3 regions of the Shewanella sp. BF02_Schw genome follow, and region 2 is predicted to be linked to each of the others. Evidence: predicted binding sites of a transcription regulator. Region 2 holds the regulator's gene; each other region holds the start of a gene.
What was found. The regulator LexA, encoded in region 2, represses DNA repair genes until DNA is damaged. The targets are predictions, from matches to a motif close to TACTGTATNNNNATACAGTA.
Positions count from the first base shown of each region.

Region 1: the regulator LexA is predicted to act here: its motif matches at 2,379-2,398, upstream of recA (recombinase RecA).
Region 3: the regulator LexA is predicted to act here: its motif matches at 4,580-4,599, upstream of HNW13_RS05300 (EVE domain-containing protein).

Region 1 is NZ_JABKAW020000001.1:452,665-459,362, forward strand. It holds gene mutS (DNA mismatch repair protein MutS) at 1-2,206, opposite strand, end outside; gene recA (recombinase RecA) at 2,492-3,556, shown strand; gene alaS (alanine--tRNA ligase) at 4,379-6,698, shown strand, end outside.
Region 2 is NZ_JABKAW020000004.1:93,491-100,188, reverse strand. It holds gene plsB (glycerol-3-phosphate 1-O-acyltransferase PlsB) at 1-1,807, opposite strand, end outside; gene lexA (transcriptional repressor LexA) at 2,072-2,686, shown strand; gene HNW13_RS15680 (SulA-like leucine-rich domain-containing protein) at 2,683-3,189, shown strand; gene coxB (cytochrome c oxidase subunit II) at 3,585-5,171, shown strand; gene ctaD (cytochrome c oxidase subunit I) at 5,181-6,698, shown strand, end outside.
Region 3 is NZ_JABKAW020000001.1:1,174,602-1,181,299, forward strand. It holds gene hppD (4-hydroxyphenylpyruvate dioxygenase) at 1-557, opposite strand, end outside; gene HNW13_RS05285 (homogentisate 1,2-dioxygenase) at 628-1,788, opposite strand; gene HNW13_RS05290 (LysR family transcriptional regulator) at 2,008-2,937, shown strand; gene HNW13_RS05295 (TIGR00266 family protein) at 3,111-3,899, shown strand; gene HNW13_RS05300 (EVE domain-containing protein) at 4,087-4,554, opposite strand; gene HNW13_RS05305 (YccF domain-containing protein) at 4,711-5,124, opposite strand; gene HNW13_RS05310 (1-aminocyclopropane-1-carboxylate deaminase/D-cysteine desulfhydrase) at 5,321-6,292, shown strand; gene HNW13_RS05315 (hypothetical protein) at 6,516-6,689, opposite strand.

The DNA of each region.
Region 1 (6,698 bases), on a different contig from region 2:
ACTCAAAATAATGAGTAGCAAATAATGTCAGTGCACTGACATTTTTGGCTAGATATTCAGCAGCAGACCAAGCGAGCGCTAAACCATCATAAGTCGAGGTGCCGCGACCTATTTCGTCCATCAACACTAAACTGTTTGCAGTAGCATTATGTAAAATATTAGCCGTTTCGGTCATTTCAACCATGAAGGTTGATCGGCCCGATGCCAAATCATCTGATGCACCAATACGGGTGAAAATTCGGTCGATTTCACCAATTTGAGCATGGTCTGCTGGAACGAAACAGCCGATATGTGCCATCAATGTAATCAATGCAACTTGACGCATATAGGTAGATTTACCGCCCATATTCGGGCCTGTGACAATAAGCATTTGGCGCTGCGGTGTTAACGCTACCGGATTAGCAATAAATGCTGCTTGGCTAACTCGTTCAACGACTGGATGGCGGCCCGCTTCAATATTAATACCAATATCGTGGGTCATTTGTGGGCATTGATAATTAAATAATTGTGCTCGTTCGGCAAAGTTACTTAATATATCTAACTCGGCAGCAGCCGTTGCAAACTGCTGTAATTCTTGTAATTTAGGTAACAATAAGTCAAACAGTTGTTCCCACAGTTGTTTTTCAAGCGCAAGTGCTTTGCCTTGGCTTGAAAGTACTTTTTCTTCGTATTCTTTCAATTCTGGGGTGATATATCGTTCGGTGCCTTTGAGTGTTTGACGACGCTGATAGCTCAGTGGCACTCTATCTGACTGTAAACGGCTCACTTCAATATAGTAACCATGAACTCGGTTATAGCCGACTTTTAAGGTGTTAATCCCCGTTTGTTGTTTCTCACGAGCTTCAAGTTCGACTAAATAATCACTGGCGCCTTCACTCAACTTACGCCATTCATCTAACTCATTATTATAGCCAGTACGGATAACGCCACCATCACGAATTAACATGGGAGGGTTGTCTACAATAGCGCGTTCTAATAAATCATGTTGTTCAGGGAATTCACCCAGTAATTGCACTAACGTATTTAATCGAGGTTGTTGGCATGTTGCTAATGTTTGTTGGATTTCAGGCAGAAGCGTTAGTGCTTGCTTTAAACGTGAAAAGTCACGTGGTCTGGCACTGCGTAGTGCTAAACGAGCCATAATACGTTCGATATCACCTAAGCTTTTTAGTTGCTCATGTAAGGTTTGATATAAGTCTTGTTCAATGAGTTCACTGACTGCGCTATGGCGATATTGAATAGTTTGACGATTGCGTAATGGTTCATGGATCCAGCGTTGTAACATACGGCTACCCATAGGGGTTGCGGTATTATCTAATACCCATGATAGGGTATTTTCTCGCCCGCCAGATAAATTTTGAGTTAACTCTAAATTACGTCTAGTTGCGGCATCTAAAATAATAGATTCAGATTGATTAAAGCGCACAATCGAGTTGATATGTGGTAACGCCATCTTTTGGGTATCTTTTACATACTGCATTAAACAACCTGCAGCTTGTAACGCCAATCGTGCATCAGTAATACCAAAACCGTGCAAATCTTTGGTGCCAAATTGATTGAGCAGTAAATTAATACACGTGTCGTAATCAAACTCCCACTCTGGGCGACGACGGATGCCTTTCATGTTATTGATTAATAACATGTCAGCAAAATCTTCACTGTAAAGTAACTCTGCTGGATTAGTCCGCTGTAATTCGGCTTCTAAAGCTTCACGAGTGGGTAATTCTGCAACAACAAAACGACCAGACGAAATGTCTAAAGTCGCGTAACCAAAACCGCTTTTACCCTGATACAGTGCTGCCAATAAATTGTCTTGTTTTTCTTGCAGTAGAGCTTCGTCAGTTAAGGTGCCAGGGGTAACAATGCGCACCACTTGGCGCTCAACAGGGCCTTTTGATGTGGCTGGATCACCAATTTGCTCACAAATGGCTACAGACTGACCAATGTTAACTAATTTTGCTAAATAGCCTTCGACAGCATGATATGGAATGCCTGCCATGGGAATCGGGTCACCACCGCTTTTTCCACGAGCCGTCAGTGAAATACCCAGCATTTCAGAAGCGCGTTTAGCATCATCGTAAAACAGCTCATAAAAATCACCCATTCGATAAAACAATAACATATCAGGATGGGCCGCTTTTAAGCCCAAATACTGGCGCATCATCGGGGTGTGTTTTTCTAAATCGCTGGTATCAATCACTGTCATTATGAACACTTCACTATTAATCAATCGTAGGACGTAAATCTTATGGGGCTAATCTTAACAATATTTGCCCCCAGCGTATAAATAGATTCAAACAAAAAATTTTATGAGGATAAAATATTGATGTAAATGATCAATTCTCAAAGGTTTAAAAAAAAATCAGCTCAGCACTTGATACTGTATGACTATACAGTATACTGATGAACATATTGAAATGATTCACGTCACTTCACCTAAGTCGAAATAGCATTTTACTAAACGTATTGAATGCCTTAAGAGGGTTTTATAATGAAGGTTGATCCAAATAAAGAGAAAGCACTAGCCGCCGTTTTAAGCCAAATTGAAAAGCAATTTGGTAAAGGCTCAATTATGAAGTTGGGCGAAGATCGCACAATGGATGTTGAAACTATCTCTACCGGTTCGCTTTCATTGGATATCGCACTCGGTGCGGGCGGTTTACCAATGGGACGTATCGTTGAAATTTACGGTCCAGAATCATCAGGTAAAACGACGTTAACTCTTGAAGTGATTGCCGCAGCGCAACGCGAAGGTAAAACTTGTGCGTTTATTGATGCTGAACATGCTCTTGACCCAATTTATGCGAAAAAGTTAGGCGTAGATATTGATAACTTACTTTGTTCACAGCCAGATACAGGCGAACAAGCGTTAGAAATTTGTGATGCGTTAACTCGTTCTGGTGCTGTAGACGTTATTGTGGTCGATTCTGTTGCAGCGTTAACGCCAAAAGCTGAAATTGAAGGTGAAATTGGTGATTCACATATGGGCCTTGCCGCTCGTATGATGAGCCAAGCTATGCGTAAGCTGGCTGGTAATCTTAAGCAATCAAATACTTTGCTTATTTTTATTAACCAAATTCGTATGAAAATTGGTGTGATGTTTGGTAGCCCAGAAACAACTACCGGTGGTAATGCACTAAAGTTCTACGCTTCAGTACGTTTAGATATTCGTCGTACCGGTGCCATTAAAGACGGCGACGAAGTTGTCGGTAATGAAACCCGCGTTAAAGTGGTTAAAAACAAAATTGCGGCTCCATTTAAGCAAGCTGAATTCCAAATCCTTTATGGACAAGGTATTAACCGTACTGGTGAGTTAGTCGATCTAGGTGTTGCGCACAAGTTAGTTGATAAAGCGGGTGCTTGGTATAGCTACAAAGGCGAGAAAATTGGTCAAGGCCGTGCTAATGCAGGTAAATTCTTGACTGAAAACCCTGTCATTGCCAGTGAAATTAATACCACTTTACGTGCGATGTTATTGAATGGTGGTGCTAATGCATCAGATTCTAAAACAGAAAGTGATGAGAATATTGACCTTGAAACGGGTGAAGTATTCTAAGCTAGTCAGTCAGTTACATCTATCGCGGTAGCGCATCTTGCGCGCCGCGAATATTCCCCCGCTAAAAGCCCCTGTTGTTATACCCTAAAAACGATAACGCTAAAAATTATAACGCTAAAAACTGCAACGTTAAAAACTGCAACGTTAAAAACTGCAACGTTAAAAACGTTGATATGTGAAAAATCTCTAGTACTCGATTATTGTCAATCTCAGGGTTATTGAGTCATATCCGCTACTCTGCGTTACTTTGAATAATCCCACATAGCTTTAATGCCCATACTTTTAATGATTTAGTTCTGAATTATTTAGCATGTAAAATCACACTGTTTGCCAAACAATCTATTAGTTATGCAGCTACCTTCTTCAATTGGTTTAAAAGCTAATTTGTTACTATAACCACGCTCTTTTTATCGTGATAGCGGAGGTTTATCTGGTTAAATTAGACGGCATTTAGCTCACTTCAAATGTGGATAACAGACCGAACACTCGACAACAACAGTTGTTGTTAATCTGCAATCTCAAGCTGACCATTTGCTTACTCACAAGGCAGTCTTGCCGCCAGCAACGAGCCAATTGCCTGTGAATTTAACGTCGTTAGTTGGGTAACGGGCTGTTCGGGATGTGTTTATTAGCTCGAGTTGAGCTTAGTTAACCTTAGTCGGTGAGATCGCTTATCAATAACTATTATTATCGGTTTATGCTCAGAGGATAATCGAGCCACTCATCTCGCATGTTGACGTAAATTCAGTATATAATGCTTACATTTACAGGCTTGCATGCCAAGCTCGTTACTTTCGTATTTTCTATATTCAGGGCCATTTCATGTTTCAGACTACAGCAGAGTTAAGAAGCGCTTTTTTAAAGTACTTTGAAGATAACGGACATCAGGTTGTTGATAGCAGCTCGCTTGTTCCCACAAATGACCCAACACTGTTATTCACCAATGCGGGTATGAACCAGTTTAAAGATGTGTTTCTCGGCATGGATAAACGCAATTACACCCGAGCGACAACTTCACAACGCTGTGTGCGCGCAGGTGGCAAACATAACGATTTAGATAACGTGGGTTATACCGCTCGTCACCATACTTTTTTTGAAATGTTAGGCAACTTTAGTTTCGGCGATTATTTCAAAGAAGATGCAATTCGTTTTGCATGGACCTTCCTAACCGAAACACTCAAACTGCCAAAAGAACGCTTATGTGTCACTATTTATGAAACCGATGATGAAGCATATGATCTTTGGACTCAAAAAATAGGCGTGCCAGCGGAAAATATGATCCGCATAGGTGATAACAAAGGCGGGGCTTTTGCGTCAGATAACTTCTGGCAGATGGGTGACACTGGTCCTTGTGGTCCTTGTAGTGAAATTTTCTACGATCATGGTGATCATATTTGGGGTGGCCGTCCTGGCACGCCTGAAGAAGACGGTGACCGCTTTATTGAAATTTGGAACATTGTATTTATGCAATACAACCGTCAGGCTGACGGTGAAATGTTGCCATTGCCAAAACCTTCTGTTGATACTGGTATGGGTATTGAGCGTATTGCTGCGATTATGCAAGGCGTGCATTCAAACTACGAAATCGATATTTTTAAACAACTTATTGCCAAAACAGCTGAAATTATCGGTGTAACTGATTTAGAAAATAAATCTCTGCGCGTTATTGCTGACCATATTCGTTCATGTGCATTTTTAATTGCTGATGGTGTTATGCCATCAAATGAAGGGCGTGGTTATGTGTTGCGCCGTATTATTCGTCGTGCAGTCCGTCATGGTAACAAGCTGGGTGCTAATGACGCATTCTTCTACAAACTTGTGCCAACACTTATTAGCGTAATGGGCGATGCCGCCATTGGTTTAAAACAAACTCAAGCTATTGTTGAAAAAGCCTTAAAAGCGGAAGAAGAGCAGTTTGCTCGCACTCTTGAGCGCGGTTTAGTTATTTTAGACGGCGCGTTGAATAGCTTGCAAGGTGATACTTTAGATGGTGACACCTTATTTAAACTGTATGACACCTATGGTTTTCCTGTCGATTTAACTGCAGATGTTTGTCGTGAACGTGATATTAACGTTGATGAAGCTGGCTTTGAGTCAGCAATGGCTGAACAAAGAAGCCGTGCACAAGCTGCAGGCAACTTTGGCGCTGATTATAATAGCCAATTAATTATCGATGCAGAAACCTCATTTAGCGGTTATACCGAGTTAACTGGTCAGCCAAACGTGATTGCTTTATATGTTGACGGTAAAGCGGTTGATACCGTGATAGCGGGTCAGGATGCTGTCGTAGTATTAGACAACACACCATTTTATGCTGAATCTGGTGGGCAGGTTGGTGATAAAGGCCAGTTGACAGCTGAAGGCGTAGTATTTGCCGTTGCCGATACTCAAAAGTTTGGTCCAGCTACCGGTCACCAAGGTCAATTAGCTCAAGGTCAGTTAGTCATAGGCCAGCAGTTAACCGCACAAGTGGATAAAAACTTACGTCATCGTACGCAATTAAATCATTCTGTTACTCACTTATTGCATGCTGCATTACGTCAAGTGTTAGGCTCACATGTGTCTCAAAAAGGTTCACTTGTTAATCCTGAACGTTTACGTTTTGACTTTGCTCATTTTGAAGCGGTTAAGCCATCAGAATTGAAGGCTGTCGAAGATTTAGTTAATACCCAAATTCGTCGTAACCATGAACTTTGTACCACTGAAATGGGCATTGATGAAGCCAAAGAAAAAGGTGCAATGGCACTATTTGGTGAGAAATACGATGACCAAGTACGTGTTGTCACTATGGGTGATTTCTCTATCGAACTGTGTGGTGGTACTCACGTTGGCCGCACTGGAGATATCGGTTTATTTAAAATCACTTCTGAGAATGGTATTGCTGCCGGTGTGCGTCGTATTGAAGCTGTAACAGGTATTGCTGCAATGGCTTATATTGCTGATCAACAAGCCATGTTAGATGAGGCTGCACAACTACTAAAATCAGATAGTGCTTCGGTAGTCGCTAAGTTAAAAGCTCAGCTAGATAAAGTGAAGCAATTAGAAAAAGATTTATCTCAATTAAAAGATAAGTTAGCTGCTGCGGCCAGTGCTGATATGGCCGGTGATGCAGTAGAAATCAATGGCGTTAAACTTTTAGTTA
Region 2 (6,698 bases):
CATCAACTGAAATAATTTCACCAATAAGGTCTTTGGTACTCACAAACTTATTTAACGACAGACAGTGATCAATAATTGACTTGCCATTACCTTCGGCCACAGAGGTATAATCGGTATAAGGCACTGTTTTAAGTAAGGCTAAATACAAATCAAGCTGACGTTCTAACTGGCTTCTTTCTAACGCATTTTGCTCTGACGCTAATAACACTAAACTAGTCAATGTTACTGAACTGGCTGCGGCCGCTCCATTAATATTAGTCATTACGCGGTTAGCTAACAAATTAACTGAGGGCGTAAACCAAGATGGTTTTTGGTCAGGATCTTTAGCTAGCTCATCACGCCACTCTGGCGCCTGCTGATTTAAGAACTGTTGTAAATTAATCGGCTCACCAAAATTCACATAACCTTGGCCAAAATTGCCTAACTTACGAATAGCACCAAATACCTGCCATACAGATTCTTTTTTCTTTTTCTTACCGCTTAATTCTTTGTGGTACGTCGCCACTTCCATCACATGGTCATAACCTAAATACACGGGTACTAAGGTTACTGGGCGCTCTATCCCACGTAGCACACTGTTAATTGTCATAGCCAACATACCGGTTTTAGGCGCTAGCAAACGTCCTGTACGCGAACGACCTCCTTCAGTGAAATACTCGACCGCATAACCCTTAGCAAATAACTGATCTAAATATTCACGAAATACTGCGGTATAAAGTTTATTACCATTAAAACTACGACGGATAAAGAATGCCCCACCACGGCGGAACATCGGCCCTGCTGGCCAAAAATTAAGGTTAATACCGGCAGCAATGTGCGGCGGAACCATGCCCTGATAATACAAAATATACGACAGTAGCAAGTAATCCATATGGCTACGATGGCAAGGAACGTAAACAATTTCATGGCCATCATGATGTAACTGTCTTACTTGCTCGGCACCTTTGATATTGATGCCACTGTATAATTTGTTCCATAACCAAGTCAGGAAACGTTCGGCAATACGCACCAAACTATCAGAATAGTCTGCGGCAATTTCATCAAGGTATTCAATGGCGGTTTCACGTGCTTTCTCGACTGTTACTTTCTTATTTGCAGACTCTTCTTCAATGGCTTTTTTGATAGATTCTGATTTTAATAAAGAGGCAAACAACGCTTGTCGATTCGGTAATTGTGGCCCCGTCATCACTTTGCGTTGACGGCGGAAATGCACACGGGCGACTCGGGTTAATTTGTGAGCAATTCTTTTATCAGTACCATGTTCATCGGCCATATGACGAAGCGATAATGCATTAGAAAACTGGACGAAATTATGGCGTCCTAAAAATAAAATCATTAACCATTTACGTAACCACGTAGGGTTTTCACGTTCAAATACAGCAGCTTTCATGCTGTCTTCTTCTTTACCTGGGGTACGTCCCCAATAAAGGCAAACAGGAACCAACTGTATATCTAATTCAGGGCTCTCACTATGAAGTGACAATAAACTGGTAAAATAATTAAGGAATTTGTCACCACTTTCACGTTTACCAAATAGTGGCTTGCGGCCCTCTAAACAGACCACACGAGGCACGGTTAAGCCATCAAGCTGTAATGGCTCATAAGGACTGGGCAGACCAAAGCCCTCGGTGATTTCGCTCAACGCGGCAATATCGCTAATAGATTCCGTTTTCATTAAATAAACCAAAGGTTTAGTTGGATCTATATTGAGGTCATCAAAAGGATCGTGAGGGACCACAATGGTCTGTACCATCCACTTTTGAATCCATCTTAATGCTCGTAAAAATATTGAATCTGGTTTTGACATGGTTATTTTCGCAACATAAGCCACTGTAATATTGTCGTATAGGATACCAGAAACCACCCTGCTTACACTATCAGACCGATCTATCTTTACGTTTAAGCTCTCACTATCAGAAATAACATAAGACAGAACATTAGTAATAGTTAATTAAAACATATTGTTGAGTGATACTTAATCAACAAAATACAAAAAATAGTTGGTTAATACTTGCGCGAACACAAACACTGTATATAATGACAGTCACTGTATAAAAAGACAGGAATCATCATGAGACCGTTAACGCCGCGCCAAGCAGAAATTTTAGACTTAATTAAAAACAATATCGCCGAAACAGGTATGCCACCCACTCGTGCTGAAATTGCGAATCGTCTTGGCTTTAAAAGTGCTAATGCCGCCGAAGAGCATTTAAAAGCATTAGCCAAAAAAGGCTTTATCGAGATCATGCCTGGTACCTCAAGAGGCATTCGTTTACCTCATGAAGAACAGGTTGAAACCGGTCTGCCACTCATTGGACAGGTTGCTGCTGGTGAACCAATTTTGGCCCAAGAGCATGTAGAGCAATACTATCAAGTCGATCCAAACATGTTTAAGCCCGCCGCAGATTTTTTATTGCGAGTGCGTGGTGACAGCATGAAAAACATTGGCATTTTAGAAGGTGACTTACTCGCTGTACATAAAATGCAGCAAGCACGTAATGGCCAGGTTGTTGTGGCACGTGTTGATGATGACGTCACCGTAAAACGATTTGAACAAAAAGGTAATGTGATTTATCTGCATGCCGAAAATGAAGATTACAATCCGATAAAAGTAGATTTAAGTTGCCAAAGCCTAACCATCGAAGGGCTTGCCGTTGGCGTTATCCGTAATGGAGATTGGTTATGAACAAACTAATGGGCATCGCGCCACGCCACCCGGGCTTATGGGTAGATTTAACTGAAACAGAACTGCATGGCACCCAAACCATTCAAACATTACAAACTGTCACCCAAGGTGAAGCTGAACTGAGCCAATTGTGCAGCCAGTTAGCAATATTGAGCCAGCAAGGCAGATGGATTGTATTAATTAGCCCGCCCCATATTGGCTATAAACATATGCTGGCAAGTGCTGGTGTAAGAATGGATCGCATTTTACTGGTGCACACCAAAGATGAAGTCGAAACATTATGGGCCATGGAGAAAGCGCTCACTAGCGGTACATCGAGCGCAGTAGTAACTTGGACAAGCTCACTTGATGCTCGCGATAGTCGCCGTTTAGAAATTGTCGCCAAAAGTGCACGTGCATTAGGGGTGGTAATTGAAGATGTGAATGCTCACTTACCTCACAAACATCAACTTGTTAGCCCTACTTTAACAAATGGAACAAGTAATTTTTGCTCATTTCACTAAGCACGAACCCTTCATTACCAAGCCCTGTATTGAATTCAGGGTTTTTTTTCATCTTTTTTCAGCCTATTAGCCAACAAAGTGATCTTGATCAATGTTTAATCTACAAGTAATGTGGTTAACAAGGATGAAACATTTTTTATCTTTAATTGGACGTGAATGGCAGTAATCAAGATTACTTTCAGACAAATGAGCCAAATCAAAATTGATAAGTTCAGTAGTAGGTACAAGCGTGGTGCACAGCTAACAATAAAACCGTAAACCGTATGTTTACAGCCACCAAAGTACTTTGAGGTCATCAAACTTTTTTCGGGAACCGAAGAGTTTGCATAGAGCAGAGAATTACTGTGTGACTCTTCTTTGTAGTTGCTATTTGCAATTAGCAGAGGAGTAGTCTTGTGAAGCAATGGTTGTATTGTTTACTGGTGGTGTTTGTAGCACTTCCGCTTGGGGCATCAGAAATGCCCCTCAACATGACTCAAGGCGTGACAGATATCAGTGGCAAGGTTTATGACCTCCACATGACGATTCTTTACATCTGTTGTGCAATTGGGTTAGTGGTGTTTGGGATCATGATTTACTCAATGATTTATCACCGCAAATCAAAAGGCGCTGTCGCGGCCAATTTTCACGAAAGTACCAAAGTGGAAATTGCTTGGACCGTCATCCCTTTCATCATCTTAATCGGCATGGCTATTCCAGCCACCAAAACCTTGATTGCTATGGAAGATCCCAGTGATGCTGATCTCACCATAAAAATTACCGGGTCGCAGTGGAAGTGGCATTACAGCTATTTTGATAAAGACATCGAATTTTACAGCACATTATCCACTCCCAGAGCACAAATTGATGGCAGTGAGGCCAAAGGCGAACATTACCTCCTTGAAGTCGATAAGCCATTAGTACTGCCTATTAACCAAAAAGTGCGCTTCTTGATGACATCAGATGATGTTATCCATTCATGGTGGGTGCCCGCGTTTGCCGTTAAAAAAGATGCCAATCCAGGCTTTATCAACGAAGCCTGGACTCGTATTGATAAGCCTGGAACGTATCGCGGCCAATGTGCCGAGTTATGCGGTAAAGACCATGGTTTCATGCCGATTGTGGTGCAAGCATTATCGGAGGCCGATTTTGATAATTGGTTAGTGGAGCAAAAAAAACTAGCAAGCAATGCAGCTGCAGCCGCTGCGGCATCAATGTCTAAAACCTTGTCTCTTGAGGAGCTAACCTCACAAGGTGAACAAATCTATATTGCTAGGTGCGCCGCTTGTCACCAACCCAATGGTGCGGGTCTTCCTGGTGTATTCCCATCATTAATTGGCAGCCCTATCATAAAAGGCCCTGTTAAAGATCACCTGAATATCGTCTTAAACGGTAAACCAGGTACTGCAATGCAAGCCTTTGCAAAGCAACTTAGCGCCCAAGAAATTGCCGCAGTAATTACCTTTGAGCGTAATGCGTGGGGCAATAATAGCGGTGACGTAGTTCAAGCTGCTGATATAGGCAACTTTTTAGGCAGTAACGAGGCAAGCACCGAACCAAGTAAAGCAGTAACCGATGCAGCAAGTACTATTGCAGCCACGACAACTGACATTACCGATGCGGTTACCGACAAAGCCAATCAAGCTGTCGAAGCAGAAGCAGAAGCTGTTGTACCAGAGGATCTGCCCACGTTAACCTTGGAGCAATTAATTGCTGAAGGTGAGCAGGTTTATGCTACGACATGTGCTGCATGTCACCAAGCCACTGGCGCTGGTTTACCAGGCGCTTTCCCTTCACTTATTGGCAGCCCTGTTGTTACTGGACCGGTTAGCGGACATATCGATATCGTTATGCACGGAAAACCAGGTACCGCAATGCAGGCATTTAGTAGTCAACTTAGCCCGCAAAAGATGGCGGCTGTGATTACTTATGAGCGCAATGCGTGGGGCAATAATTCTGGCGAAGCGGTGCAACCTGCCGATGTCGCTAGCCATGGACAGTAGGGGAAAACAATGAGCACAACAACGCACGATACACTGGCTACCGCTCATGATGATCATCATCACGGCGCTCCGAAGGGGCTAATGCGCTGGCTACTCACCACTAACCATAAAGATATCGGCTCGCTGTATTTATGGTTTAGTTTCATTATGTTTCTTACTGGCGGTGCGATGGCAATGGTGATTCGAGCTGAATTATTTCAGCCTGGATTACAGCTAGTAGAACCTAACTTTTTTAATCAGATGACCACAGTTCATGGCCTCATCATGGTGTTTGGGGCGGTGATGCCCGCTTTTACCGGGTTAGCAAACTGGTTAATTCCAATGATGATTGGTGCCCCAGATATGGCACTACCGCGAATGAACAACTGGAGTTTTTGGATTTTACCCTTCGCCTTTACCATTTTATTAGGTTCACTCTTTATGGAAGGCGGCGGCCCTAACTTTGGCTGGACATTCTATGCTCCGCTCTCAACCACCTATAGTCCTGACAGTACCGCCCTATTTGTTTTTTCCATTCACATAATGGGAATAAGTTCGATAATGGGTGCAATTAACGTCATTGTAACCATTGTAAACTTGCGAGCTCCTGGCATGACCTGGATGAAGTTACCTTTGTTTGTGTGGACTTGGCTCATTACCGCATTTTTACTGATTGCGGTAATGCCGGTGCTCGCAGGTGCGGTCACCATGGTATTAACCGATAAGTTTTTTGGTACTAGCTTTTTTGATGCTGCAGGTGGTGGCGATCCGGTGATGTTCCAGCATATTTTCTGGTTCTTTGGCCATCCCGAAGTTTACATCATGATTTTACCGTCCTTCGGTATTATCTCCGCGATAGTACCAACCTTTAGCCGTAAAAAGCTGTTTGGTTACTCCTCGATGGTTTACGCCACTGCCAGTATTGCCATTCTGTCATTTTTGGTATGGGCACATCACATGTTTACTACTGGTATGCCTGTTTTTGCCGAATTGTTTTTCATGTATTGCACCATGTTGATTGCCATTCCAACCGGGGTGAAAGTGTTTAATTGGGTCGCCACTATGTGGCGCGGTTCAATGACATTTGAAACTCCAATGCTGTTTGCAGTGGCATTTATCATCCTGTTTACTATTGGTGGCTTTTCGGGCTTGATGCTGGCAATTACCCCTGCTGATTTCCAATACCACGACACTTACTTTGTCGTGGCTCACTTCCATTATGTACTGGTGACTGGGGCGATATTCTCCATTATGGCGGCGGCTTACTATTGGCTGCCTAAATGGACCGGCCATATGTATAACGAAACTTTAGGTAAGTGGCACTTTTGGTGTTCGGTAATATCCGTCAACGTGTTGTTTTTCCCAATGCACTTTCTAGGCTTAGCGGGTATGCCGCGCCGGGTCCCCGACTACGCGGTACAGTTTGCCGATGTGAATCAAATTGTGTCGATTGGTGGCTTTGCATTTGGTTTATCTCAGCTAATTTTCCTTGTTGTAGTTCTCAAATGTATCAAGGGTGGCAAACCCGCTGGAGATAATCCTTGGGAA
Region 3 (6,698 bases), on a different contig from region 2:
TAACGTACTTCGGTAAAACCAAAGATGTCTTTATAAAAGTTAGCCCATTTTTCCATGGTGCCTTTGTAGACATTATTGGTTAAATGGTCGACTTCCATAAAGCCTTTCTCAGGCGTTACGATAGGCTGTTCTAAATCGACAAAGTCAGTTTGATAAATATTGTTTTGTTCACCAAAAGTGTCAATAAAATAAATCAGACTGTCGCCGATACCGTAAATAGCTGGGTAGGGCATGTCTTTATTGGCATCATCGGCTGGTTTTGCACCACGGGCAACGGCTTCTGTAAATGCAAACTGTGCATCTTCTACACGCCAACCCATTGAACAAATAGCCGGACCATGAGATTTGGCGAATTCTGCAGAAAACCCTGCACGGCCTTTATTCAATAGAAAGTTAATGTCATTTTGTTTGTAGTAAACAATGTCATTATTTTTGGCTTTTTTTAACATCGAAAAACCAAAATCAATGAATACTTGGTGCATGTATTCTGTATCTGGGCTAGCAAATTCGGTGAATTCAATGCCTAAAAGGCCCAGTGGATTTAGTTCGCTTGCCATTTTGTTTTCCTTTATTTTATGTCAACACGCAATCACTCTTTGGTGACTTGGGTTAGCTATAAATGTGGTCTTAGTTTTCTAACCAAGAGCGGTTGTAATCATCACTCATGCAATTTTTGACATGAGCGGTTAAATTCAGTGGGGCGAAGGTATCAACCATCACCGCATATTCGTATGTTTCGGTTTTGCCGATAGAGGCTTCTGTGCGACCAGGTTGAGGCCCATGCGGCACACCTTTTTGGTGTAACGTCATATAGCCCGCTTCAATGCCTGTACGGCTCATAAAGTCACCATCGACGTAATACAAGACTTCATCGCTGTCGATGTTGTTGTGGTAATAAGGTGCTGGTATCGATTTCGGATGAAAATCGTATGGGCGTGGCACAAAGTTACAAATGACAAAATTGTGTGCAGTAAACACTAAATGCTCAGACGGTGGTAAATGAATCTTGCCAACTTTTGGTGCATATTCACTGATGTTAAATGCCCAAGGATAAACGCAACCATCCCAGCCTACTAAGTCAAATGGATGCCATTGCAGTGTCATTTTTTGATAGCGATCACCAAATTTACACATTAACGGAAACTCACCTTTTTCAACCACGGCATCAGCCAAGGTTGGCGTACGAATGTCTCGTTCACAGTAAGGTGCAGATTCAAGCATTTGGCCGTATTCGTTTCTGAAATGCTTTGGCACTTCGACCATTGAGGATGATTCAATAACAAACAAGCGTACATTTTGATAATCGTTAAATTTAAGTTGGTACGTCGTCCCGCGTGGAATAATTAAGTAATCCCATTTATTGGTTTCAATGACACCGTATTCACTCAATAATTGGCCTTCACCCTCGTGAATAAACACCACTTCGTCAGCATAGGCATTTCGATAAAACTCATTGGTGTCTTCAGTCACTTTCGCGGTGTACATGGCGACATCATTATTGAAAAATATTTTATTTCGGGCGCTAAAAAAGTTGCCTTGGCAGTCGGCTTGGCGCGAGTCTAATTTATAATTTTGAATTAACGAGTCTTGCCATTGTTCACCATGAGATAACGAATAAGGTTGAACGTCTATCGCTTTGGTTGGCATATTGTGATGATATTTATTGGAGTAGATATTCGAAAAGCCATGGGTTGAAAATAATTCTTCACGGTACAACTCGCCATTGTCTTTTTCGAAGGCAATGTGACGTTTGGTCGGGATCTGACCTTGTTTAACATAGAATGGCATCTGATTGTCCTATGGTGAATCGACTGCGAGTGTCGTGGCGTTTATGTTATTTGTTGTTATGGCCTAATCGCATTGGGCAAACCAATATGTGATCTAACTTACAATTTAGTGGTAAAGATCAACAAAAAAAAGAATAATAAATAACTCAACACAATCTATTTTTTAGATTGTTATGTTAACTTTACATTTGTGTATGGATAACGGGACAGTGGAAATCTTATGCGAATAGATATCGATGCCTTTAATGTACTGCAAGTACTTGTTGAAGAAGGAAGTTTTGCAAAAGCTTCAGAGCGATTACACAAGGCGCAATCGGCAGTAAGCTATCAGATTAAAAAACTAGAGCAACATCTCGGCGTGACATTATTTAATCGAGATCATTATCGAGCGGAATTAACACCCGAAGGGAAGGTTATTTTGGCCGAAGGACAACGACTGTTACAGCATTTAGCCAATATTGAACATCTGGCCAGTCGTTTTAGTCAGGGTTGGGAGCCCAAACTTGAGTTAGTGATAGACGGTGCTTTACCGATGGAACCGATCATGACCGCGCTTAAGCGCATGTCAGAACACAACATACCGACTAAAGTGCAGCTTAATATGGAGTTTTTAGGCGGGGTACAGCATCGCTTTGAGCGCGACCAGGCCGACTTAATGCTGGTTAAGGATTATCGTACTGGCCCCTCTTATCATCCTAAACCGCTACCTGCTATTACCAGCGTGCTAGTCGCGTCATCTCAACATCCATTAAGTCAGCTTAAAGACATTAGTTTGCCTGAATTGCAACAACATGTTGAGTTAACCATAGAAGATTCATCTCCTGGTAAACGTGACCGTGATGAAATGCAATTTGGCGGCGATAAAGTCTTTTATTTGTCAGGCTTTATCATGAAAAAAAATGCCTTACTAAAAGGCCTGGGTTTTGGTTGGATGCCGGATTTTTTAATTGCCGAAGAATTACATCAAGGACTACTTATTGAAGTTGATTTTATTGGTGGTAATCGCTTTAGTTTTACACCGCAATTAGTGTCCACACTTGAACGTCCGCTTGGGCGAGCTGGGCAGTTATTTACCGAGCTTATTTTGCAAGAATTTGCTCAATATCAATTACAACAACAATCAGGATTGAGCGGTGCGGGTTTAGGTTAACGATGGACACAATTGGTAAACAAATGCAGTGGCAACAGAACGCGGATATTTTATTGAAATGTTGTCATGTTAAATGGATGATCATTTTGTTACCTTAAATCATCCATAAGGAATAATGCCTTAATACTGAATTGGGCAACTGCAAACATTAAATAAATTTTTAAGGAATGAAAATGAGCATGAAAAGTCATGAAGTAGATTATGAAATTATAGGTTCTAGTATGCAGCTGGTTGAAGTTGAATTAGACCCAAATGAGTCTGTTATTGCTGAAGCGGGTGCGATGACTTACCTCGAAGAAGACATTATGTTTGAGGCCAGAATGGGTGATGGCTCTGAACCAGAATCCGGTTTTTTTGGCAAGCTACTTGGTGCAGGTAAACGGGCCATTTCGGGTGAGGGTATTTTTATGACCCACTTTACTAATCAAGGTCAACAAAAACGAAAAGTGGCATTTGCTGCGCCATTTCCTGGCACTATTTTGGCTATAGACTTAGCTCAACATCAAGGCGAACTTATCTGCCAAAAAGACAGCTTTTTAGCGGCAGCCTTAGGCACGCAAGTAAGCATGAAGTTTAATAAGCGATTAGGCACCGGTTTCTTTGGTGGTGAAGGATTTATTCTACAAAGCCTTAAAGGTGATGGCATGGCGTTTGTGCATGCTGGTGGGACACTGATTAAAAAAGAATTACACGGTGAGACATTGCGGGTCGATACCGGTTGTTTAGTTGGATTCACTCCCGGAATTGATTATGACATACAACGTGCAGGCTCATTAAAGTCGATGGTATTTGGTGGTGAAGGTTTGTTCCTTGCAACCTTAAAAGGCCATGGGACTGTGTGGTTACAAAGCTTACCGTTTTCTCGTATGGCTGACAGAATTATTGCTCATGCACCATCAAGTGGTGGCAAAGACCAAGGTGAAGGTTCTGTACTTGGCGGAATAGGGCGAATGATTAACTAACATGGGCATTGCGTGATCTTATCACTGTGCCGTTAGTATTTGAGCTCAGACTATTTATAGCTAATAGTGTTTACGTAGTCTGAGCTGTCTTTAGGAGGCTGATTTAAAGAAGATGTTTACTGGCCTGCTGACAAGCTGGTCTGTTTTAATTCAAGGTTACCGATGCAAGGTCATCAATCTAACGTTATTATTCTAAGGTTGTTAGTTGCATAATGTGTTGGTATTGCAACTGTGTGACGGGCTGAATACTCAGGCGGGCACCTTTAGCCACTAATACCATATCTTGCAGCGCGGGATCGGCTTTCAATTGCTTCAAGCTCACAGGCTTAGAAAATTTGGCCATAAATTGAATATCGACTTGCCACCATCGAGGCGCATTAGCGTTAGATTTTGCATCAAAATACGGTGAACGGTTATCAAAAGCACTGCTATCAATTTGAGCTTCACTGCTAATTTTTGCTAAACCCACAATGGCAGGAACTTTACAGCTAGAGTGGTAAAACAACACTACATCGCCAATTGTAATTTGATCGCGAATATAATTACGTGCTTGATAGTTACGAATACCTTGCCAAGCAACAGTTTGCTGCTTACTCATCTGTAGATTATCAATACTAAAGTCGTCTGGTTCAGACTTCATTAACCAATAGTTCATGTGATCCCATTATTGTCTTTAAAGTGACTGAATAACCTTTCAGTGCTTAAGAATGGCAATGTACACGGTGCAGATACGATTAGGCAAATAAAAAGCCGACAGCATTATGCTATCGGCTTTTTACAACAGTGGTCATTCAGCGGTTATTAACGAATGTTAATAAGTCGGTTTGGCAATAACGGTTTGACCAATAGGGGTTAAACTTAATAAGGCTAACTTAAGATGTTGTAACGCGAACGGAATACCTATAATCGTTACAAAACAAGCCAGAGCATGGACTAGATGACCAATCGCGAGCCAAATACCAAAGCATAAAAACCATATTACATTACCCACCAAACCTAACGTGCCAGTGCCAATATCTTCTTGGCCTGAAATGTGTTTTCGGTTAACGGTCTCTTGTCCAAATGGCCAGAAAGCCAGTTCGCCAATAACAAAACAAGCACGACCAAATGGGATGCCAATGATACTGATAAAGCACAGTATTCCAACAAACCACCAAGCTAGGCCCATAACAAAACCACCCATTAAAAACCAAGCAATATTAAAGATTAAGCGTAAAAGAGACATTTTCATTCCTATCAATAGTCAATATTCTCAATATAAAGCCATTTTCATGCCATGTTTTCAATTTGTTGATTATTAAGGATTAAGTGTTGCTGTGGTATTGTATAAATAGAACAGTGCGAGGATTCACGCAAATGAATCGATGAGATTTATCATTTTTTAGTTAAAATGCTCATATTACAGTTGATTGAGACAATTCATGTTTTCGATAAGCCCAGTGCAAACGATGAACTTTGCTGGCCGCAGCATCTACATTAAACGAGATGATTTATTACATGCTGATTTTAGTGGTAATAAAGCACGTAAATTTTATCATTTTTTACATCATGATTATTCACATATTACCCAACTAGTGGCATCGGGTTCGGCCCAAGCCAACTCATTATATTCCATGTCAGTATTGGCTAAGCGGCAAGGGTGGAAATTTGATTACTATGTAAGCCATATCAGCGAGTTTTTATTACAACATCCTCAAGGCAATTATGCCGCTGCGATACAAAATGGCGCCAATATTATTGATGTTAGTCATTTGACCGATGTTGAAAATCTTCAAAGTATGCATTTAGACGATGCGATGCAATATATTGTTTCATCGAATCCAAGCTACGCAGATAAAAAACAATTACTTTTTATTCCTGAAGGTGGGCGTTGTGAGTATGCCGAAACCGGGATAACACAACTTGCCTGTGAAATAATTCAATGGGCGCAAGATCAACAAAAAAATAAGCTAAAGGTATTTTTACCCTCAGGTACGGGGACCACTGCGGCTTATTTAAATAAACAACTTACTCAACAATTGGCTCATTTATCATTAACGAAAGTTTTTACCATTGAGGTGTTAACTTGCAGTACCGTGGGAGGGGATGAATATTTACGTCAACAATTCTCACAATTAGTCGATGAGGTTTATTTTCCTACAATTATTAATGATGGTCATAAATATCATTTTGGCAAACTATCACGACGTTGTTTTGATATGTGGAATACAGTATGCCAGTCGGGAATTGAATTTGAATTATTGTACGACCCGGTTGGATTTCTAGTGTTACAACATTATTTGAATAGTAAAACTGCCAATGCAACCGATATTCTCTATATACATCAGGGGGGAGTTTTGGGAAATAAAACAATGTTGCCAAGATACCAACGAAAATTTTCGCACACTGTTTAATTACAGGGTGAATGCAAGATGTTTTTTCTATAAGTTGTTGATATAAAATTAGATATTTTAGAGGGGTTAACTGGGATGTAACGCTGAAGAATAACTTAAAATGATGCGAGTGAGTTATTCATTTTGCCCTGTTTTAATAAACATCGGTAAGTGAGAGGAGAATACCGAGAAATGAGTTTATTAAATAACAGAGCAAATGATTAACGCAAAGCGTTAGGGGGTATTACTTATTGGCAGAGATTAACCATTTCATGAAGTTTAATGCTTCAATACGTTTTGAAAAGGTTTTTTTGTTTTTACCTAGGCTGTCGGTAAAAGCAATTGAATTCTTGTTTGACGAGATAGAGTTAACCGGAAAGCTAACTGAAATTTCGTGTCCATTCATGTTGTATGACATAGGTCACAC